Regions from separate parts of the Streptomyces siamensis genome, predicted to be linked through region 2. Evidence: riboswitches for the same ligand, from Rfam matches in the RefSeq annotation. Region 2 holds a riboswitch; each other region holds the start of a gene.
The links. A riboswitch is a leader RNA that binds a small molecule or an ion and turns the genes downstream of it on or off. The one in region 2 is predicted to bind ZMP and ZTP.
Positions count from the first base shown of each region.

Region 1: it holds a riboswitch for ZMP and ZTP, as region 2 does, so the genes downstream of both, ABEB03_RS22865 (bifunctional 5,10-methylenetetrahydrofolate dehydrogenase/5,10-methenyltetrahydrofolate cyclohydrolase) here and ABEB03_RS33150 (dihydropteroate synthase) in region 2, are expected to answer to the same signal.
Region 3: it holds a riboswitch for ZMP and ZTP, as region 2 does, so the genes downstream of both, ABEB03_RS31855 (glycine hydroxymethyltransferase) here and ABEB03_RS33150 (dihydropteroate synthase) in region 2, are expected to answer to the same signal.

Region 1 covers NZ_BAABKB010000016.1:506,416-512,447, reverse strand. The annotation lists gene ctaD (aa3-type cytochrome oxidase subunit I) at 1-1,610, opposite strand, end outside; gene ABEB03_RS22875 (RNA polymerase sigma factor) at 1,716-2,282, shown strand; gene ABEB03_RS22870 (CU044_5270 family protein) at 2,275-3,300, shown strand; gene ABEB03_RS22865 (bifunctional 5,10-methylenetetrahydrofolate dehydrogenase/5,10-methenyltetrahydrofolate cyclohydrolase) at 3,310-4,158, opposite strand; ZMP/ZTP riboswitch at 4,183-4,269, opposite strand; gene ABEB03_RS22860 (nuclear transport factor 2 family protein) at 4,600-4,965, opposite strand; gene ABEB03_RS22855 (hypothetical protein) at 5,136-5,432, shown strand; gene ABEB03_RS22850 (ABC transporter ATP-binding protein) at 5,561-6,032, opposite strand, start outside.
Region 2 covers NZ_BAABKB010000031.1:60,283-66,314, forward strand. The annotation lists gene ABEB03_RS33135 (glycoside hydrolase family 16 protein) at 1-624, opposite strand, end outside; gene ABEB03_RS33140 (MFS transporter) at 1,093-2,373, opposite strand; gene ABEB03_RS33145 (NUDIX domain-containing protein) at 2,471-2,866, opposite strand; gene ABEB03_RS33150 (dihydropteroate synthase) at 2,863-3,651, opposite strand; ZMP/ZTP riboswitch at 3,620-3,711, opposite strand; gene ABEB03_RS33155 (DUF1330 domain-containing protein) at 4,077-4,370, opposite strand; gene ABEB03_RS33160 (MFS transporter) at 4,404-5,837, opposite strand; gene ABEB03_RS33165 (MarR family winged helix-turn-helix transcriptional regulator) at 5,834-6,032, opposite strand, start outside.
Region 3 covers NZ_BAABKB010000030.1:237,863-243,894, reverse strand. The annotation lists gene ABEB03_RS31875 (RNA polymerase sigma factor) at 1-141, shown strand, start outside; gene ABEB03_RS31870 (hypothetical protein) at 134-997, shown strand; gene ABEB03_RS31865 (hypothetical protein) at 1,138-1,830, shown strand; gene ABEB03_RS31860 (hypothetical protein) at 2,228-2,926, shown strand; gene ABEB03_RS31855 (glycine hydroxymethyltransferase) at 2,942-4,387, opposite strand; ZMP/ZTP riboswitch at 4,419-4,506, opposite strand; gene rocD (ornithine--oxo-acid transaminase) at 4,754-5,968, shown strand.

The sequences.
Region 1 (6,032 bases), on a different contig from region 2:
GGGGATTCACTGCGGATCCGCGGCAGCGTGAGGAAGTTGTGCCGCGGCGGCGGGCAGGACGTCGCCCACTCCAGCGAACGCCCGTAGCCCCACGGGTCGTCGACGCCGACCGGCTTGCCGTACTTGGCCGTCTTCCACACGTTGTAGAAGAACGGCAGGAACGAGAGTCCGAGAAGGAAGGACGAGATCGTCGACACCGTGTTCAGTGCCGTGAGCCCTTCCACCGCAAGATAGTCGGGGATCCGGCGCTGCATGCCATTGGCACCGAGCCAGTGCTGCACCAGGAACGTGCCGTGGAAGCCGGCGAACAGAGTCCAGAAGGTGATCTTGCCGAGGCGCTCGTCGAGCATCTTGCCGGTCATCTTCGGCCACCAGAAGTGGAAGCCGGAGAACATCGCGAACACCACGGTGCCGAAGACGACGTAGTGGAAGTGCGCCACCACGAAGTACGAGTCGGACAGGGGGAAGTCCATCGGCGGTGAGGCGAGCATCACGCCGGTCAGACCCCCGAAGACGAACGTGACGAGGAAACCGGTCGCCCACAGCATCGGAGTCTCGAAGGACAGGGAGCCCTGCCACATCGTTCCGATCCAGTTGAAGAACTTCACACCCGTCGGAACGGCGATGAGGAACGTCATGAAGGAGAAGAACGGGAGCAGTACACCGCCGGTGACGTACATGTGGTGGGCCCACACCGTCACGGACAGACCGGCGATCGCGATGGTCGCGCCGATCAGGCCCATGTAACCGAACATCGGCTTGCGCGAGAACACCGGGATGACCTCGGAGATGATTCCGAAGAACGGCAGCGCGATGATGTACACCTCCGGATGCCCGAAGAACCAGAAGAGGTGCTGCCACAGCAGCGCGCCCCCGTTCGCCGCGTCGAAGACGTGCGCACCGAATGCACGGTCCGCCTCCAGCGCGAACAGGGCCGCCGCGAGGACGGGGAAGGCCAGCAGCACCAGCACACCGGTCAGCAGCACGTTCCACACGAAGATCGGCATGCGGAACATCGTCATGCCCGGAGCGCGCATGCAGATGATGGTGGTGATGAAGTTGACCGCGCCGAGGATGGTGCCGAAGCCGGAGAAGGCCAGACCCATGATCCACATGTCGGCGCCGACGCCCGGCGAGCGGACCGCGTCCGACAGCGGCGAGTAGGCGAACCAGCCGAAGTCGGCCGCGCCCTGCGGGGTGAGAAAACCACCCACCGCGATCAGCGAGCCGAAGAGGTACAGCCAGTACGCGAACATGTTCAGCCGCGGGAACGCCACGTCGGGCGCGCCGATCTGCAGCGGCATGATCCAGTTCGCGAAACCGGCGAACAGCGGCGTCGCGAACATCAGCAGCATGATCGTGCCGTGCATCGTGAACGCCTGGTTGAACTGCTCGTTCGACATGATCTGCAGACCGGGCCGGGCCAGTTCGGCGCGCATCAGCAGCGCCATGACACCACCGACGCAGAACAGCGCGAACGAGGTCACCAGATACAGCGTGCCGATCGTCTTGTGGTCCGTGGACGTCAGCCACTTCACCGCGGCCCGTCCCGGACGCCGTGCGCGCGGGCCTGCGGATGCGGGCGGCGCCGTCACCGTGTTGCTCTCCATGCCCCGCCTGTGTCCGGCCCTCGCCGCACCGTCACAATGGAGCGACGCGACGAGCGTCACACCGAAGGGTGTGACGCTCACCCACCTGCCGGACACAGACGGATCATGAGCAACGACGAGACCTTCGCCGCTGCCTATCGCGAGCACTACTGGGCGGTCAGCCGCTACGTGGCTAGGCGACTGGACGGCCGTGGCAGTGATGTGGAGGAGGTGGTGGCGGAGGTCTTCACCGTCGCCTGGCGGCGCCGGTCCGACCTGCCGCCCTCTCCTCTTCCCTGGCTGTACGGGGTGGCGCGCCGCTGCCTGGCCAACGCGGTACGCGGATACGGACGCCGCCGCAGGCTGCTCGACCGGCTCGGCAACGACGAGAGCGCGCACGGCACCCAGGTGGTGGCCGGGCCCGGCTCCGACACACCGGGCGACTGGGTGCACGAGGCGCTGGCCCGGCTCTCCCCGGCCGACCAGGAAGTACTGCGCCTCACGGCCTGGGAGGAACTCGCCGTCGACGAGGTCGCCGTCGTCCTCGGCTGCGGCAGCCGCGCCGCCGCGATGCGCCTGCACCGCGCCCGCCGCCGGCTCAGAGCCGAGATCGACCGTCTGCAGACCACCCCCGTGGCCACCGGCACCGCAACGCCCCGCCGCGACATCCTGAAGGAGCCCGGCCATGGCTGACGAACTCGAACTCCTGCGCCGCGCCGACCCGGTCCCGTCCGCCGACCCCCGCTTCGGCGACCGCCCGCTCGACCAGCACGCCGAACACCGGCTCGACCTGCTCCTGCACGGCGGCGACCGCAGGCCCGACCGCCTCCCGCACGGCGGCGAACGCCGGCCGCGCCCCCGGCACCTGCGCCGGTGGACCTGGGGCCTCGGCTCCGTGGCGGCGGCCTGCGTGGTCGTCCTCACCCTCACCCTCATGTTCTCGGGCTCGGCCACCGCGCCCGCCGTGGCCGCACCGCGCCCGCTGGTCGTCGAGGCCGGATCCGCCCCCGTGCCGCTCGACCGGATCGCCGGCCGCGCGGCGGCCGCCGGGGACACCCTCCGGCTGGTCCAGGGCACCCATCTCCAGTCGTGGAGCCTCGCCATGACGTCCGGCCCCGGCGCCCGGCCGCCCGTCACCCTGCCCGAGGAACGCCTCGTCCGCTGGAAGGCCGACGGCAGCCACACGGAACTCGTCGTGGCCACCGACCCGCGCCGCCCGGGAAAGCCGGTCGTCACGGACGCCGACCCCGTGCCCCGCACCGTCGAGGACGGGCACGTCCTCAGCAGGCGGACCTATCCGCCGAGTTGGAGCGACGCCCCGCCCGTCGCCCGGCCGCCGCACGACGCCGTACGGCTGCGCGCCTACCTGGACGAGATCGACCGCACCGGCCCCCTGGACACCCCGGGACTCCTCGACGCCGTCGCCGGACTGCTGGACAACTGGACGCTCGGCACCCGGGAGAACGCCGCGCTGGTCCGGATCCTGGCCGACGCGCAGGGCCTGCGCCCGGCCGGTGCGGTCACCGACCGGCTGGGCCGCGGGGGACAGGCGTACGTATACGACGACCGGGCGCACTCCGTCCGGCGGATGCTGGTGCTCGACCCGGTCACCGGTGCCGTCCTCGGCCTGGAAGAGACCGTCACCCGGGACGACCCCGAGTTCGGGGTCAAGGCCGGGGACGTGCTCTCCTACCGCGCGTGGATGCGCTGACGGTGCCGCTCAGACGCCCGGCCGGCGTTCCGCTGCCGCCACGGTCTGCTCCAGCAGAACCGCGATGGTCATGGGGCCGACGCCGCCGGGCACGGGCGTGATCAGTCCGGCCCGCGTGACGGCCGTGTCGAAGTCGACGTCGCCCACGTTGCCCGGGTTGTACCCCGCGTCGATCACGACGGCACCCGGCTTGACGTCCTCACCGCGGATCAGCCGGGGCCGGCCCACCGCGGCCACCACGATGTCCGCCTCACGCACGAGGGACGACAGGTCCTTCGTACGCGAGTGGCAGTACGTCACCGTGGCGTCCCGTCCGAGGAGGAGCATGCCGACCGGCTTGCCCAGGATCGCGCTTCGGCCCACCACGACCGCCCGCCTGCCCGCCGGGTCGACGTCGTACTCGTCGAGGAGCCGCATGATGCCGCCGGGTGTGCAGGACACGAAGCCGGGCAGGCCGAAGCTCATCGCCGAGTACGAGCTCAGCGTCACGCCGTCGACGTCCTTGCGCGGGTCGATGGCCTCGAACGCCGCCCGCTCGTCGATGTGCGGGCCGACGGGGTGCTGGAGCAGGATGCCGTGCACGGTGGGGTCCTCGGAGAGCGCGCGGAGCGTGCCGACCAGTTCGGCGGTCGTCGTGGCGGCCGGCAGGGCGACGTGCCGGGACTCGATCCCCGCCTTGCGGCAGCGGTTCTGCTTCATGCGCACGTAGGTGACCGAGGCGGGGTCCTCGCCGACGAGCACCGTCGCCAGACACGGCGCGGCACCGGTACGGTCCTTCAGGTCGGCGGCGCGCTTCGCGGTGTCCTCGACGATCCGGCGCGCGAGAGCCGTGCCGTCCATGAGCTGGGCCTGGGACATGAGCTGCTCCTCCAGAGCGCTGCTGACGATCGCCCAGGCGCGCGGCTGAGACCCGTTCGTCAGGCCGCTCCCCGGTGGTACTCCACCTCAGCGCCAGTCACGGCCCGCCGACCAGGGTAGCTCCTGCGGGTGACCCGCCCGCGGCCGGTCCGGCCCGCTGGGGGCGGCGGGCCTCGTCACCCGCACCACGAGGTGTGGTGCCGGGTACGGGTCGGGCTCACCGGCGTCGGAGGGGCAGCCTTCGAACGGCACGCGGTGCCGGAGGACGGGAGCGGGCAGCGCGCAACGCTGAGCCCAGCAGCGAGGCGGACAGTCGCAGACCTGCCGCGGAGACGGGTCGCGGCAGCCGAGCGGGGCGCGGGCGCGACCGGCCCATCCCCACTCGCGCCGAGAAGGTCCAGGTCAGACGCGACGTGATCTGGACCTTCGGCCAGTGCCTTTCTACTCGTCCCATGCCTGGAGCAGCGTCTGGTCGACGATCTTGCCGTCACGCAGCGACATCATCGACGTGCTCAGCACCTTCACGCCGTCCGCGTACTCGCAGGACTCGGAGAAGGCGACGTGGTCGCCCTGGACCACGCACTGCTCCAGCTTGTGGGTCATGTCCCGGCTGTAGACGTCGTCGAGCATCTCGGCGATCTCGCCGCGACCGTGTTTCACCATCGGGTGGCTGGGCTGGGTGTTGCGGTCGACGATGCGCAGTTCCGCGTCGTCGGCGTAGAGCGACAGCAGATCCGTCGCACTGTGTCCTTCAATGGCTCGGCGCAGCGCTTCGGTGTCGAAGGCGGGGCCTAGCGAGGTGCCCATGATGACCTCCTTGAAGGCCGCGGCCCGTCGAGGAGCAGGTCGCGAAGGGCCTCATCTCCGAGACTCCTCCGCCGCACGGTCCTCGGCAAGCGCAGCCGCCCCGATGAGCCTGTCGGGTGAGCGGAGCGTGACGGCCGTGTCCGCGGGGGACCGGCGCCGTTGCAGAAGGCATGATCTCAACACGACGTATGGTCGCCGCCATTGGTCTCGCCGTCGGAGTCACCGGACTCGCCGCGCCGATGGCGAGCGCGGCGGGCTCCGAGGCCGCGGACGCGGGGAAGCTGAACCCCGTCGCCGAACTCGACTCCCTCGCCCTGAGCTCCATCCCTGCCGAGCAGCGCGCCGCCATGCCGCTGCCGTCCCGCCAGCTCGCGGGCCTCAACCGGCTGAACGACCTGAACCAGCTGCATCAGGTGACCGACCTCGCCGCGCCCGTCATGGGTGTCGTTCCGGCCGTCGAGGGCTAGTCCGGCAAAGGGCCTGCCCTCTGACGAGCACCGAGGGCCGGCCCGTACGAGCGCGGAGGGCCGGTTCGGTGGGCGAAGACCACTTCGCCCACCGGCCGGCCCTCTTTCTCGTGCCGGGCTCCGCCGCCTCACCCGGCGGTGGCGAGGAACTGCGTGGCGGCGAGTTCGGCGTACAGCGGGTCCGCGGCCACCAGTTCGCGATGCGTTCCCACGGCGCGGACGCGACCCGCGTCCATCACGACGATGCGGTCGGCCATCGTGACGGTGGACAGCCGGTGCGCGACCACGAGGACCGTCGTCGTCCGGGCCACGTCGGAGACCGTGTCGCGCAGCGCCGCCTCGTTGACGGCGTCGAGCTGGGACGTGGCCTCGTCGAGGAGCAGCAGCCGCGGACGGCGCAGCAGTGCGCGGGCGATGGCGACGCGCTGACGCTCGCCGCCGGACAGCTTGGTGCCGCGATGGCCGACCAGCGTGTCCAGCCCGCGGGGCAGCCGGGCGACCAGCCCGTCGAGACGTGTCGTCTTGAGCACACGGACGATTTCGGCCTCGTCGGCCCGCGGATTGCCGAGCAGCAGGTTGTCGCGCAGCGAGCCCGAGAGC
Region 2 (6,032 bases):
GTTGCACGGACCGCCCGGGCTGGTACCGCAGTGCATGGTGGCCCACTCGTTGTTCATGCCCTGGACGTTCTCCATGATGTCCAGCTCACCGACGCCAGGCCAGTTCCACCAGTTGCCGCGGTACGGCGCGCCCAGCATCCAGAACGCGGGCCAGTAGCCCTTGGCCGCCGCACCGGTCACGTTCGGCATCTGGATCCGGGCCTCGACACGGAGTTTGCCGCCGGCGGGCGGCTGGAAGTCGGAGCGGTTCGTCTCGATCCGGCCCGAGGTCCAATTGCCGGCCGCGTCACGCCGTGGAGTGATCCGGAGATTTCCCGCGCCGTCGAGTGAGACGTTGTCGGTGCTGGAGGTCATCGTCTCGACCTCGCCGGTACCGAACCCGGCGGGCCCGCCGGGGTAGCTCGTGCCTGTCGTGTACTGCCAGTCGGCGGTGTTGACGCCCGATCCGGCGGAGCCGTTGAAGTCGTCGAGGAAGACCTGGGACCAGCCGGAGGGGGGAGTGGGGGCGGAGGCGTTCGCGGGGAGGGTGGCGGCCGTGGCGGCGGCGGCCGCCAGGCCGAGTGTGCTGAACACGGCGACGAGCACGCGCCTGAGGGGGCGAGGTCTGCCGGGCGTTTCTCTCATGAGGGCCTCTTCGGGTACGGAGTGGGGTGTGCGGGTGTTTTTGAGAGCGCTCTCAGATCAGCTGCGCGGCCAATGTGCTCTCCGTCACTCCGGTCGTCAAGAGGTAAAGCAAAGAAGTCCCCCTCCGTGCATGAGAGTTCACGACGTGAAGGAAGGGCGATCCGGGGAAGCTCCGCTGGTGTGGGCCATTCTCGACGCCGCTGTGGCGGAGGACCCTTTTTTGGTGGGCCTATGGCGGCCCGCCGGGCAGTGGTGGCCGGTGCGCCGCGGGCCATGGCCTTTCCTGGACGGTCACGTAGGCGTGGATGCAAGCGCCGGGGAGCGGACGCCGGCGTGACTGTCGCTGTAGGTGCCGGCAACTCCTTGGACGCCGGGCATCAGCAGGGCGATGTCCCAGGGGCCGGCTTCCGGGAGGAGGAAGGCGTCGAGCTGACCCGTCTTCCGCCGCGGTGAGCGAGCGTCACTCGCTCACGCGGTCGGACAGGTGGCGTCACCGTCAGCCCCTGCCGGCGTCGTCTCCTCGGCTGTGGTGTCGGCGCGGGTGATCGGTCCGGCCGGCCATGCGGCTGTCACCGCGGCGACGGCGACGATGGTGCCTGCCATGACGAAAGCCCAGGGCACGCCACCCGGCTCGTCCACAAGGGTGCCCGCCACCGCTCCTCCGACCGAGTTGGCTGCGACGGGGACGGTGGCGATCCAGGTGTGTGCCTCTGTGAGCATGTCCGTCGGCGCGATCCGGCCCACGAGGGAGATGTAGACCGTGAGACAGGGAGCGATGACGCCGCCGCCGAGCACGAGTGCGACGGCCAGCGCCGCCGGGTCCGGCACGACGGCGAGTACCGCGAGGCTGAGAGCGACGCAGCCGAGCAGCCAGGCGAGTTGCCGGTGCAGCGGCGAGCGCGGCGGCCAGGCTCCGTACCAGAGGCCGCCCACAGCGGAACCCAGGCCCCACACCGCGAGCAGCAGACCGGCCAGCCCGGCGGAGTCGCGGCCGGAGTGCTCGGTGGCGTAGGCGGGTACCGCCACGCTGACGGCGCCGAACCCCGCCCCCAGCGCGCCGACGCAGCCCAGCAGAACGGTGAAGCCGGGCACGCGCAGAGGACCCAGACCGCTGGTCCTGACGCGAGAGGCATGCGGTCGCTGGGCGCGCATCGCGGCGCCGAGTGCGACCAGGGTGGTCCCGGCCAGCGTGACCCCGGCGGCTGCGATGATCGCCGCGGCCGGGGTGGCGATCACCCCGAAGACACCCACCAGCAGAGGACCGATGACGAAGACGAACTCGTACAACGCGGTGTCCGCGGCCAGCACGGTCCCGCGCATTCGTTCCCAGCCGGTCCTGGGGCCGGTCATCCGGTTGCATGCGCCGCGGATGACCGCGGTGAGGGGCGGATAGGTCGCGCCGACGGCGGCGGCCGTCGTGCAGATCAGAGGCAGCGCGCCGGCGCCCTGGGCAGTGACCACCAGCCCGGCCAGGGCCATCGCATGGGCAAGGGCGGTGCCCAGGAGAACCGGCGAAGGGCCCAGCCGGTCGGCGATCCGCCCGATCACCGGGCTGATCGATACCCCGGCCAGGGCATACACACCGACCGCGAGACTGGCGTACGCATACCGGCCGGTCGCCCCCTCGACGAGCAACAGCAGGGCGAGCGGTGTCATGCCGCTGCCGAGCCGTGCGACAACCCCCGTCACGAGCAGGGACATGAGTCCGGGGATCTTTCGGACCTCGGCGTATCGACCTAACGCGTTCACCGGCCGGAACTCCTTCGTGTTGGCTGCCTGCGGTTTCGGAGAGGCGCCAGCGGCGTAAGTTGTGTGTCGCAGCGCCCTGTACTCCTTCGACGCGTCGTCAGAGTTGCGGCAGTACGCGGTCGAAGAACACGCGGTCGGTTTCGAAGACGGGCTGAAGTCGGGAGAACTCCTCAGGTGTGACCCAGCGGGCGTCGCTCACCTCACCCGGATGCAGAACGACGTCGCCTTCCTCGGCCTCCGCCGTCCACCAGTGCAGACGGAACGTGCCGTCCTCGGTCTGTGACTCCCAGACCTTGGCCACGGGCGAGACCCTCAGGCCGACTTCCTCGTGCACCTCCCGGACCAGGGCTTCCGCCTGCGTCTCACCGGCTTCGAGTGTGCCGCTGAGCGGCGCCCAGTACCCTGACAGCCTGGCCAACGGACCCCTCTGGATGACGAGCACTCGCTCTTTTCGTCGCACCACCGCGACGATCGCTTCTCGCTGATCCATCATGCTGCTCCTTCGGCGGTTTCCCGGGCGTAGGAGACGGTGACCGCATCGCGGAGAGCGCCCACGTCACGGGTACGGATGTAATCCGCTCCGCGCCATGCCGCGTACAACTCCGTCGCCACAGTTGCCGGGCCGATCCCGGGAAGGCTGGTTGCGGTGAGGGCCCGAAGGGCCGTGGGGCGAGGACCAGCCGTTCCCGGCTGATGCCGGCCGTTCCCGGCGCGGCCGGACGCTCGGCGAGGAACTCCTCGATTCCCCCGCCCACTTCGGTGACATCGGTCATGGCTTCGGTGGCTGGTGCGCGCCGCTGCACGGAGTGCCCGGCGATCAACCGACAAACGGAGCCCGTGAGTTCCTCGTACGATCCGGGATCGGGTAAGCCGTGGATGTCGTTGAGGTGCGGGGCCCCTACGAGCGGCAGCGAAGCGCTGGAACTGAGGCAGGAACGAGTCGACCGACACCGGCACACTCTCGGCGACCACTTGGTCCATGACGTCGGCGGGCCGCCTGATTTCCTCGGTCGCGTCCACTTCCTGGGCTCCCAGGTGGCTCGCCGCAGGACCCGGTTCGACGCTGTCGGCCCCCTCCGACCGCAGCCGCCGGGCGCGCCCCGACGCTCCTTCAGCGCCGAGGTACCGGCCGCCATGCGGGAACGCGTCTGCTGTCCTGTCGACGACCCCGACCAGCAGGGGCCGGCCCATGGCCATGGGCGAGGAATCCAGGTGCTGAGCCATGACGGTGCCTCCCGGGTCGATCCCAAGAAGCCCAGGCGCGCGGCACACGTCCATGTGACGAAGCCGCTCCCCGATGGTTGCACCCATCTCGACACGCCAGTCACGGCTCGACCGCAACTGTAACCGAGTCACGAATTCACCGGTAGTGGCTCAGGAACAGCCCCTTGCGCAGGGGAGGCGCAATCGCCCCGGTCCGGTGCCGGCGATACGTCTTGCCCGTCCCGGTGAAGAAGACTCAGGTTGCGAAGCCGTGCGCGAGCTGAACCTGAACTGCCGGGTGCGATGGTGAGGGCCGAGGGTGCGGGATGTGCCCGACGCAAGTACGCGGCTCTTCTGGATGTCGCAGGCGTCGCGTGCCTCGCGCACTTCGACCACCCGGTCGCGGCGATGGTTCTCGGTGGGCTCTTCGCTTTGTCGTTCGTCGTGGGGTTCGGGCTGCGCCGCAGAGAGCCTTCGGCGAAGCTCCGACTGGACCTCGGTCAGTCGATGCCTTCGACGATGCGGAAGTCGCGCTCGACGCCGTCGGAGAGGGCGACCAGCGCCTCCTGGTAGGCCGCGCTCTCGTACGCCGCGACGGCCTGCTCGAAGCTGTCGAACTCGACCAGGACGGTGCGCTCGGCGATTCCGGCGCCATGCGCCTGGACCCGACCGCCACGGACGAAGGTCCGACCGCCCCCGGCCGCGACGGCCGGAGCGGCCAGCTTGTTGTAAGCGGCCAGCTTCTCAGGGTCTGAAATGGTGCGGTAGACGCTGACCCAGTAGCCCTTGGGCATGGAACCTCCAGTGTGGGGATGAGTGCATCCGACTTACAGGTTGGTCTCGGACGAGCGTCGGCGGGCGAGAGCGAGGCTTGTCAGCGTCGTGATCGCCATGGCGCCGATGCCGACCAGCGCCGCGGTGGTGTAGGCGCTGTCGTCGGGGAAGAGGTGGCCGGGGCCGGTGCCCGCGGCGAGGATCAGGCCGCCGATGGCGCTGCCCAGGGAGTACCCGACGCTACGGACGACGTAGTTGAAGCTCATGGCGCTCGACGTCTCGCTCTTGGGGGTGACGGCCAGGATGACGCCGGGCATCGCGGCCGAGAAGCCGCCGACGCCGAAGCCGAGCACGCCCATTGCCGCGAACAGTTCGGCCAGGTCTGACCGGGCCGCCGCGAACAGGGCGAACCCGCCGCCGACCACGACGGCGCTGCCGGCCAGGAGCAGGGGGTCGGCGATCCGCGTTCGGACCCGCGGCGTGAGCTTGCCGGCGACGAACCCCAGCACCGAGAACGGGATGAGGACCAGCCCGGCGACGAAGGTCGTCAGCCCGAAGCCGTAGCCGGCGCCGTGCGGCGTCTGCGCGTACCGGGTGATGAGCGTGAGCAGGAGGTACATGCCGATCCCGCCGACGAACATGGCGAGGTTCGCCCCGGCGACCGCCGGGTGCCGCACCGCCCGCACATCGACCAGGGGCGTCGTGCTGCGCAGCTCGATGACGGCCCAGACGCAGAGCAGCACCACCGCGACGACGGCGAGGCCCGCCGCCACGGCGAGGTGCCGGCTCCACAGATTCGGTTCGCCGGCGAGGAACAGCACCAGGAGCAGCGCAGCGGCCAGGACGACCGCGCCTGCCACGTCCACGTGGGCGGAGCGGCCTTCGGGGGCTTCGGGCATGGAGCGCCACGCGGTCAGGAGGGCGGCGGCGGTGACGACCAGGCCGAGGCCGTAGGCGGCCCGTACCCCGCCGAGCTCGGCGAGCAGTGCGGCCAGCGGGTAGCCGACGCCGGCCCCGATGATCGAGACCACCGAGATCAGGGCGATCACGCCCGCGCTGCGCTCCTCGGGGAGGTGGTCCCGGGCCACGCCCATCATCAGCGCCGTCAGCCCGAGCCCGACGCCCTGGGCCGCCCTGCCGGCCAGCAGCCACGCGAACGGCAGCGGCAGCACGGTGAGCGCGCTGCCGGCGACGACGACCGCCAGCGTGGCGAGGATCGTGGCCCGCCGGTGCGGGCCGGCTCCGAGCCGGCCCAGGACCGGCGTGGCGACGGCGCCGCTGAGCAGGGCGACGGTCAGCGTCCACTGCGCGCTGCCGAGCGAGACGTGGAACGAGGTCGCCACGCTGGTGATGAGCGGCGTCCCGAGGCTGGCGACCGCCGCCACGACCAGAGCGATGAACATCAGGGCGGGGACCAGCAGCCGCGCCTCGGAACGCGCCACCGGGAACGCCTTCCCCGCGACCCTGCCGCCCGGCTGCCCGGTCACGGCTTCGGTCCTTCGCGGTCCTGGCTTTCGAGCTCTGCCAGATGCTTCAGCGCCGGTAGGGCCGCCACCAGCGCCTCGACCTCGTCGCCGGTGAGCTCGCCGATCAACCGCTCGAACGCGTGGACGCCCGCCTGGCGCCGCGTCCGGACATAGGAGGTGCCGGCTTCGGTCAGGCACACCAGCGTGACCCGCTTG
Region 3 (6,032 bases), on a different contig from region 2:
GACGAGCCCGAGACGGCCGAGGCGCTGGGCTGGCCGCGCGGCACGGTGAAGTCCCGGCTCAACCGCGCCCTGCGCAAGCTGAGCCGGCTGCTGCCGGACTTCGGGGCCCTGGACCCGGAAGGGGGTGAAGGGCATGAGTGAGCGGAGTGGCGGGGGCGGGTCCCGCGGCGACCGGAGGCGGCGGGGCGGCGAGGACGTCTCGCGGCTGCCGGAGGAGCTCCGGGCGCTCGGGCGCTCGCTGGACCGGCCGGATGCGGCCGACGGCGAGTCGATGGTCGAGCGCGTGCTGGAGCAGATGCTCGCCGAGCACATCCCGGTCCCGGTGGCCGAGCCGCCGGGCGTCCGCGACCGGATGCGGGCGGTGCTGCGCTGGGCACGGGCGCGCCGGCGCGGGCTGACGGCGGGCCTGTGCGGACTGCTCACGGTCCTCGTGCTCACGCCTCCGGTGCGTGCCGCGGTCGTCGACTGGTTCGGCTTCGGCGGGGTCGAGGTGCGGTACGACCCGTCGGCGGTGCCCTCGCCCGGCGCGCGGGTACCGGGGTGCGGGCCTTCGCTGACCCTGGCGCAGGCCGGACGGCGGGCCGGGTTCACCCCGCTCGTGCCCGGCGCCCTCGGTGTGCCCGACGCGGTGACGGTGACGCGTGAGCCGAAGGGGCGCCTGCTGATGAGCCTGTGCTGGCAGGAGCACGGGCGCACGGTCCGGCTGGACGAGTACCCCGCGCAGCTCGACATCGGCTTCTCCAAGACGGTGCGTGAGCCTCCGGAGTGGGTGGCGCTCGGCGCCCCCGAGGACTACGGCCGCCAGGCCCTGTGGTTCGCGAAGCCGCATCTGCTGAGTTTCTGGCTGGTCGACGACGACGGTGGCCGCTTCACCCGCTCGGTGCGGACCGCGGGGCCCACGCTGCTGTGGCTGCCCTCCGGCGGTGAGGTGACCTTGCGTCTGGAGGGCGTGGCGTCGAAGGAGCGGGCGGTGGCGATCGCCAAGTCGCTGAAATAGCACGTGTTTCCTACTGGTGAGGCAGCGCGCGAATCCGTCGGTGCCGAGTGGGAACCCCGGCGGGTCGAGCGGTGTACCAGAAGTGAGACATCGCGTGCGGGCGGGCCGCACGCGGGACGACCGGCTGGTTGGGGGTCCGGATGCGCAGGCTTCGTGAACTGCTGTCGGTGACGGGGGCGTTGGCCGTGGCGCTCGCGGTGGTGCTGATCGCGGCGCCCTCGGCGACGGCCGGTGGACCGACGAGCGTGCTGGTGGTCTCGCCGGAGAGCGCGCAGACCGCCTCGCTGTACCACTCGGACGAGGAGTACGGAGAGTTGATGCGCCTGCTGGGCGAGCCCGACGCGGGGGACCGTGAGGAGCCGCCGGGCCTGGGCGTGGCGAGCGGGCGTCAGCTCAACGTCACCTGGCTGGCGCACGACGTGTCGCCGTGGCGGGTCGACCGCGTCTATCCGGACTCGTCGCGCGGCAAGGAGGTCTGGATACACACGGCCACCGACGTCCGGAGCATGAACGGCTACTGGCACAAGGCCGCGCACCCCGCCCAGGTGCGGGCGCTGTTCAAGAAGCTCGGCGTCCTGGGCAAACCGTCGCCCGAGGGGGCGGAGGGAATCCCCCCGGGCGCGTGGGAGTCGGCGGACGACTCCGCCGGCGCGGCGACCCCGACCCCGGCCGAGGAGGTCCGCACGGGGACGAAGACGAGGCCGGCCGCGGCCGCCTCCGACGACGGCACCGACTGGTGGTGGGCTCTGCCCGGAGCGGCGGCCGGGGCGCTGCTGGCCCGGCTGTGGCGGCCTCGCACGGGTGAACCTCACCAGGAGTTGCGGGACATGTGAGGAGCCGCGGGGTGGCGGGCAGACCGGTGAGGGGGACGCATGGGGAAGAGGGGGACGGATGAGATTGCGGATCGGTCAGGAGGGGTCCCGGCCCGCCCGGCGGGGGCGGCGACCCGGCACGAGGAGCCGGCGCCTCGCCCGGCCGGAACGCCGGCTGGGCCGTACAAGACCGTCGACCGGCGGGATGGCGCCGCGGCTCGGCGCGACGGGGCCACAGCTCGACGGAAGCGGGCCGTGGACCGGCGGGACCACTTGGTGGACCGGCGGGACCGCGTGGTGGACCGGCGGGACGCGGGTGGGGACCGAAGGCACGAGGCTGCGGACCGGCGGGACGCGAGCGAGGGCCGGTGCAAGGCTCTGGACCGGCGAGAGGCGAGCGGGGACGGGTGGGAGGCGGGTGTGGCTTCTGTTGCTGGTCGTCGTGGCGTCGGTCGCGCTCGGCACTCCGGGCGCCCGGGCCTCCGCACGGGATACGGCACACGATGCGGCGCGCGGCTCGGCGCGGGCGAAGGCCGACACTCCCGACCTGGCACTGGTCGTCGCCGGTGACACGGGACGGGCGACCTCGCTGCACTCCGGGGAGCGGGACTTCGTACGGCTGTGGCGGCTGCTCTCCCCGCGGTACACGGGGACGGAGCGGGTTCCCGAGGCATGGGTGGAGGGCCGTTTCCCCGAAGTGCGGGCCACCGTGATCTGGGGGCTCACAGGGGTGGGGGGCTGGCCGCAGACCAGCAGGGCACCGGGTGGCGATGTCGCCATCGAGCGTCAGGACCAGGTGTTCGTCGCCGCGGACGGCACTCCATGGGTGCGGACGGATCCTTCCCCCGACGTCCGGGACGACGACATCCGCTGGCACCGGGCGCCGCGCGCGGTGTTCGACCAACTGGATGAGGAGGGATCCCTGTTCGGCTCGGGAAGCACTTTGGGGCGTGTGGCGGAGCCGGACGTGGCGGACAGCGTGAGGTGGGCGGTGCCAGGGCTGGCGGCGGGGCTGGTCCTCGGCACAGGGGGCTCCGTCCTGATACGCCGCGCGGCGGCCCGGCGTGAGGCTGCCGGACCGCCGCGGGAACCACGACAGGAGCTGATCGATCTGTAGCCCGCGCGAGGCGCGTCAGCCGAGGTCGATCTCCGGGTAGAGCGGGAAACCGGCGAGCAGGTCGGTGGCGCGGTGGGCGATCTCGTCGGAGATCTTCGCGTCCAGGACGTGCTGGGCCTTGGACGGGCTGCCCTTGGCCGTGGTGCCGGGCTCGGCGGACGTCAGGACGCGGTCGATCAGGCCCGCGATCTCGTCCATCTCGGCCGTGCCCAGACCACGGGTGGTCAGCGCGGGCGTGCCGATGCGGATGCCGGAGGTGTACCAGGCGCCGTTGGGGTCGGCGGGGATGGCGTTGCGGTTGGTGACGATGCCCGAGTCGAGCAGGGCGGACTCGGCCTGACGGCCGGTGAGGCCGTAGGAGGAGGTGACGTCGATCAGGTTGAGGTGGTTGTCGGTGCCGCCCGTGACCAGCGTGGCGCCGCGGCGCATCAGGCCTTCGGCGAGGGCACGGGAGTTGTCGACGACGGCCTGTGCGTAGTCGCGGAACTCGGGGCGGCGGGCCTCGGCGAGCGCGACGGCCTTGGCCGCCATGACGTGCGGGAGGGGGCCGCCGAGGACCATCGGGCAGCCGCGGTCGACCTGCTCGGCGAGGCTCTCGTCGCACAGCACCATGCCGCCGCGCGGGCCGCGCAGCGACTTGTGCGTGGTGGTGGTGACGATCTGGGCGTGCGGGACCGGGTCGAAGTCTCCGGTGAGCACCTTGCCGGCGACGAGGCCCGCGAAGTGCGCCATGTCGACCATGAGCGTGGCGCCGACCTCGTCGGCGATCTCGCGCATGATCCGGAAGTTCACCAGGCGGGGGTAGGCGGAGTAGCCGGCGACGATGATGAGCGGCTTGAACTCGCGGGCGGAGGTGCGCAGGGCCTCGTAGTCGATGAGCCCGGTGGCGGGGTCGGTGCCGTAGGAGCGCTGGTCGAACATCTTGCCGGAGATGTTCGGGCGGAAGCCGTGGGTGAGGTGGCCGCCGGCGTCGAGGGACATGCCGAGCATGCGCTGGTTGCCGAAGGCGTGGCGCAGTTCGGCCCAGTCGGCCTCGGTGAGGTCGTTGACGTTGCGGACTCCGGCGCGCTCCAGGGCGGGGGCCTCGACGCGGGCGGCGAGGACGGCCCAGAAGGCCACGAGGTTGGCGTCGATGCCGGAGTGCGGCTGGGCGTAGGCGTGCTCGGCGCCGAAGAGTTCGCGGGCGTGCTCGGCGGCGAGTGCCTCGACGGTGTCCACGTTGCGGCAGCCGGCGTAGAAGCGACGGCCGACGGTCCCCTCGGCGTACTTGTCGCTGAACCAGTTGCCCATGGCGAGGAGCGTGGCAGGGGAGGCGTAGTTCTCCGACGCGATCAGCTTGAGCATGTCGCGCTGGTCGGCGACCTCCTGGCCGATGGCGTCGGCGACGCGGGGCTCCACGGCCCGGATCACGTCCAGGGCACTGCGGAACGCGGTGGACTCGGTGGAAAGGGGCTCTGGCATGACGGCCTCCGGACGTGGTGTTCAGCGTTCACGGGTCGGCCCAGGCGCACGGCACACAGTTCGAGGGGCCGCTCCCCGATGGTCGGTCCCATCCCAGCGCGCCAGTCACGGCCCCGCCGGTCAGCCTACCGGGCGCGCCGGATCTGCGGGTTCCCCGGTCCACCATGCGAGCGACGGTAGGAAGGAGGCCGGGGCCCACCATCGGCGGGCGCCACTCCCCGCCCGGGAGGACATGCCGTCCCCCGCCCGGGAGCACGTATCCGCCCGTGGTCGGGAAGCGCGAGCCGCCCGGTCCGGGCGGCACGTGCCGCCCCGTGCGCGGGCACGCGCGTCGCCCCGTGCCGCTCGTCAAGAAACGGAGATCGCGTGACCGCTACGGAGACGACGAAGGCGTTCATCGCCTCGGCCGACGCGCACAGCGCGCACAACTACCACCCGCTGCCGGTCGTCGTGGCGACGGCGGACGGGGCCTGGATGACGGACGTCGAGGGGCGCCGCTATCTCGACATGCTGGCCGGATACTCGGCGCTGAACTTCGGGCACGGCAATCGGCGACTGATCGAGGCGGCGAAGGCGCAGCTGGAGCGGGTGACGCTGACGTCGCGGGCCTTCCACCACGACCGGTTCGCGGACTTCTGCCGGGAGCTGGCGGCACTGTGCGGCATGGAGATGGTGCTGCCGATGAACACCGGCGCGGAGGCGGTGGAGACGGCGGTGAAGACGGCCCGGAAGTGGGGGTACCGCGTGAAGGGGGTGCCCGCGGAGCGGGCGAAGATCGTCGTCGCGGGGAACAACTTCCACGGCCGTACGACCACGCTCATCAGTTTCTCCACGGACCCGGAGGCGCGGGCGGACTTCGGGCCGTACACGCCGGGCTTCGAGATCGTGCCCTACGGGGACCTGACCGCGATGCGGGCGGCGCTGACGGAGAACACGGTCGCCGTGCTGCTGGAGCCGATCCAGGGCGAGGCGGGGGTGCTGGTGCCGCCCCCGGGCTATCTGCCGGGCGTGCGGGAACTGACCCGCGAGCGGAACGTGCTGTTCGTCGCGGACGAGATCCAGTCGGGTCTCGGCCGCACGGGAAAGACGTTCGCGTGCGAGCACGAGGGGGTCGTGCCGGACGTGTACGTGCTGGGCAAGGCGCTCGGGGGCGGGGTCGTCCCCGTGTCGGCGGTGGTGGCGGGCGCCGACGTGCTGGGGGTGTTCCGGCCCGGGGAGCACGGTTCGACGTTCGGGGGCAATCCGCTGGCCTGCGCGGTGGCGTTGGAGGTGATCGCGATGCTGCGGTCGGGCGAGTACCAGCGGCGGGCGGCCGAGCTGGGTGCGCATCTGCACCAGGAGCTGGGCCGGTTGAAGGACTCCGGTCATGTCACACAGGTCCGCGGGCGCGGACTGTGGGCGGGCGTCGACATCGCCCCGGCGTACGGCACGGGCCGGGAGATCTCCGAAAAGCTGGTGGACCGGGGCGTCCTGGTGAAGGACACCCACGGCGTCACGATCCGGATCGCCCCGCCGCTGGTCATCTCCGAGGAGGACCTCGACTGGGGGCTCGGCCGACTTCGCGAGGTGCTGGGGGCCTAGGGCCGGGGCCGGGAGCCGTCGGGACCGGGCAGTCTCCGGGACGCGTCGTCTCCGGGATGCTCCA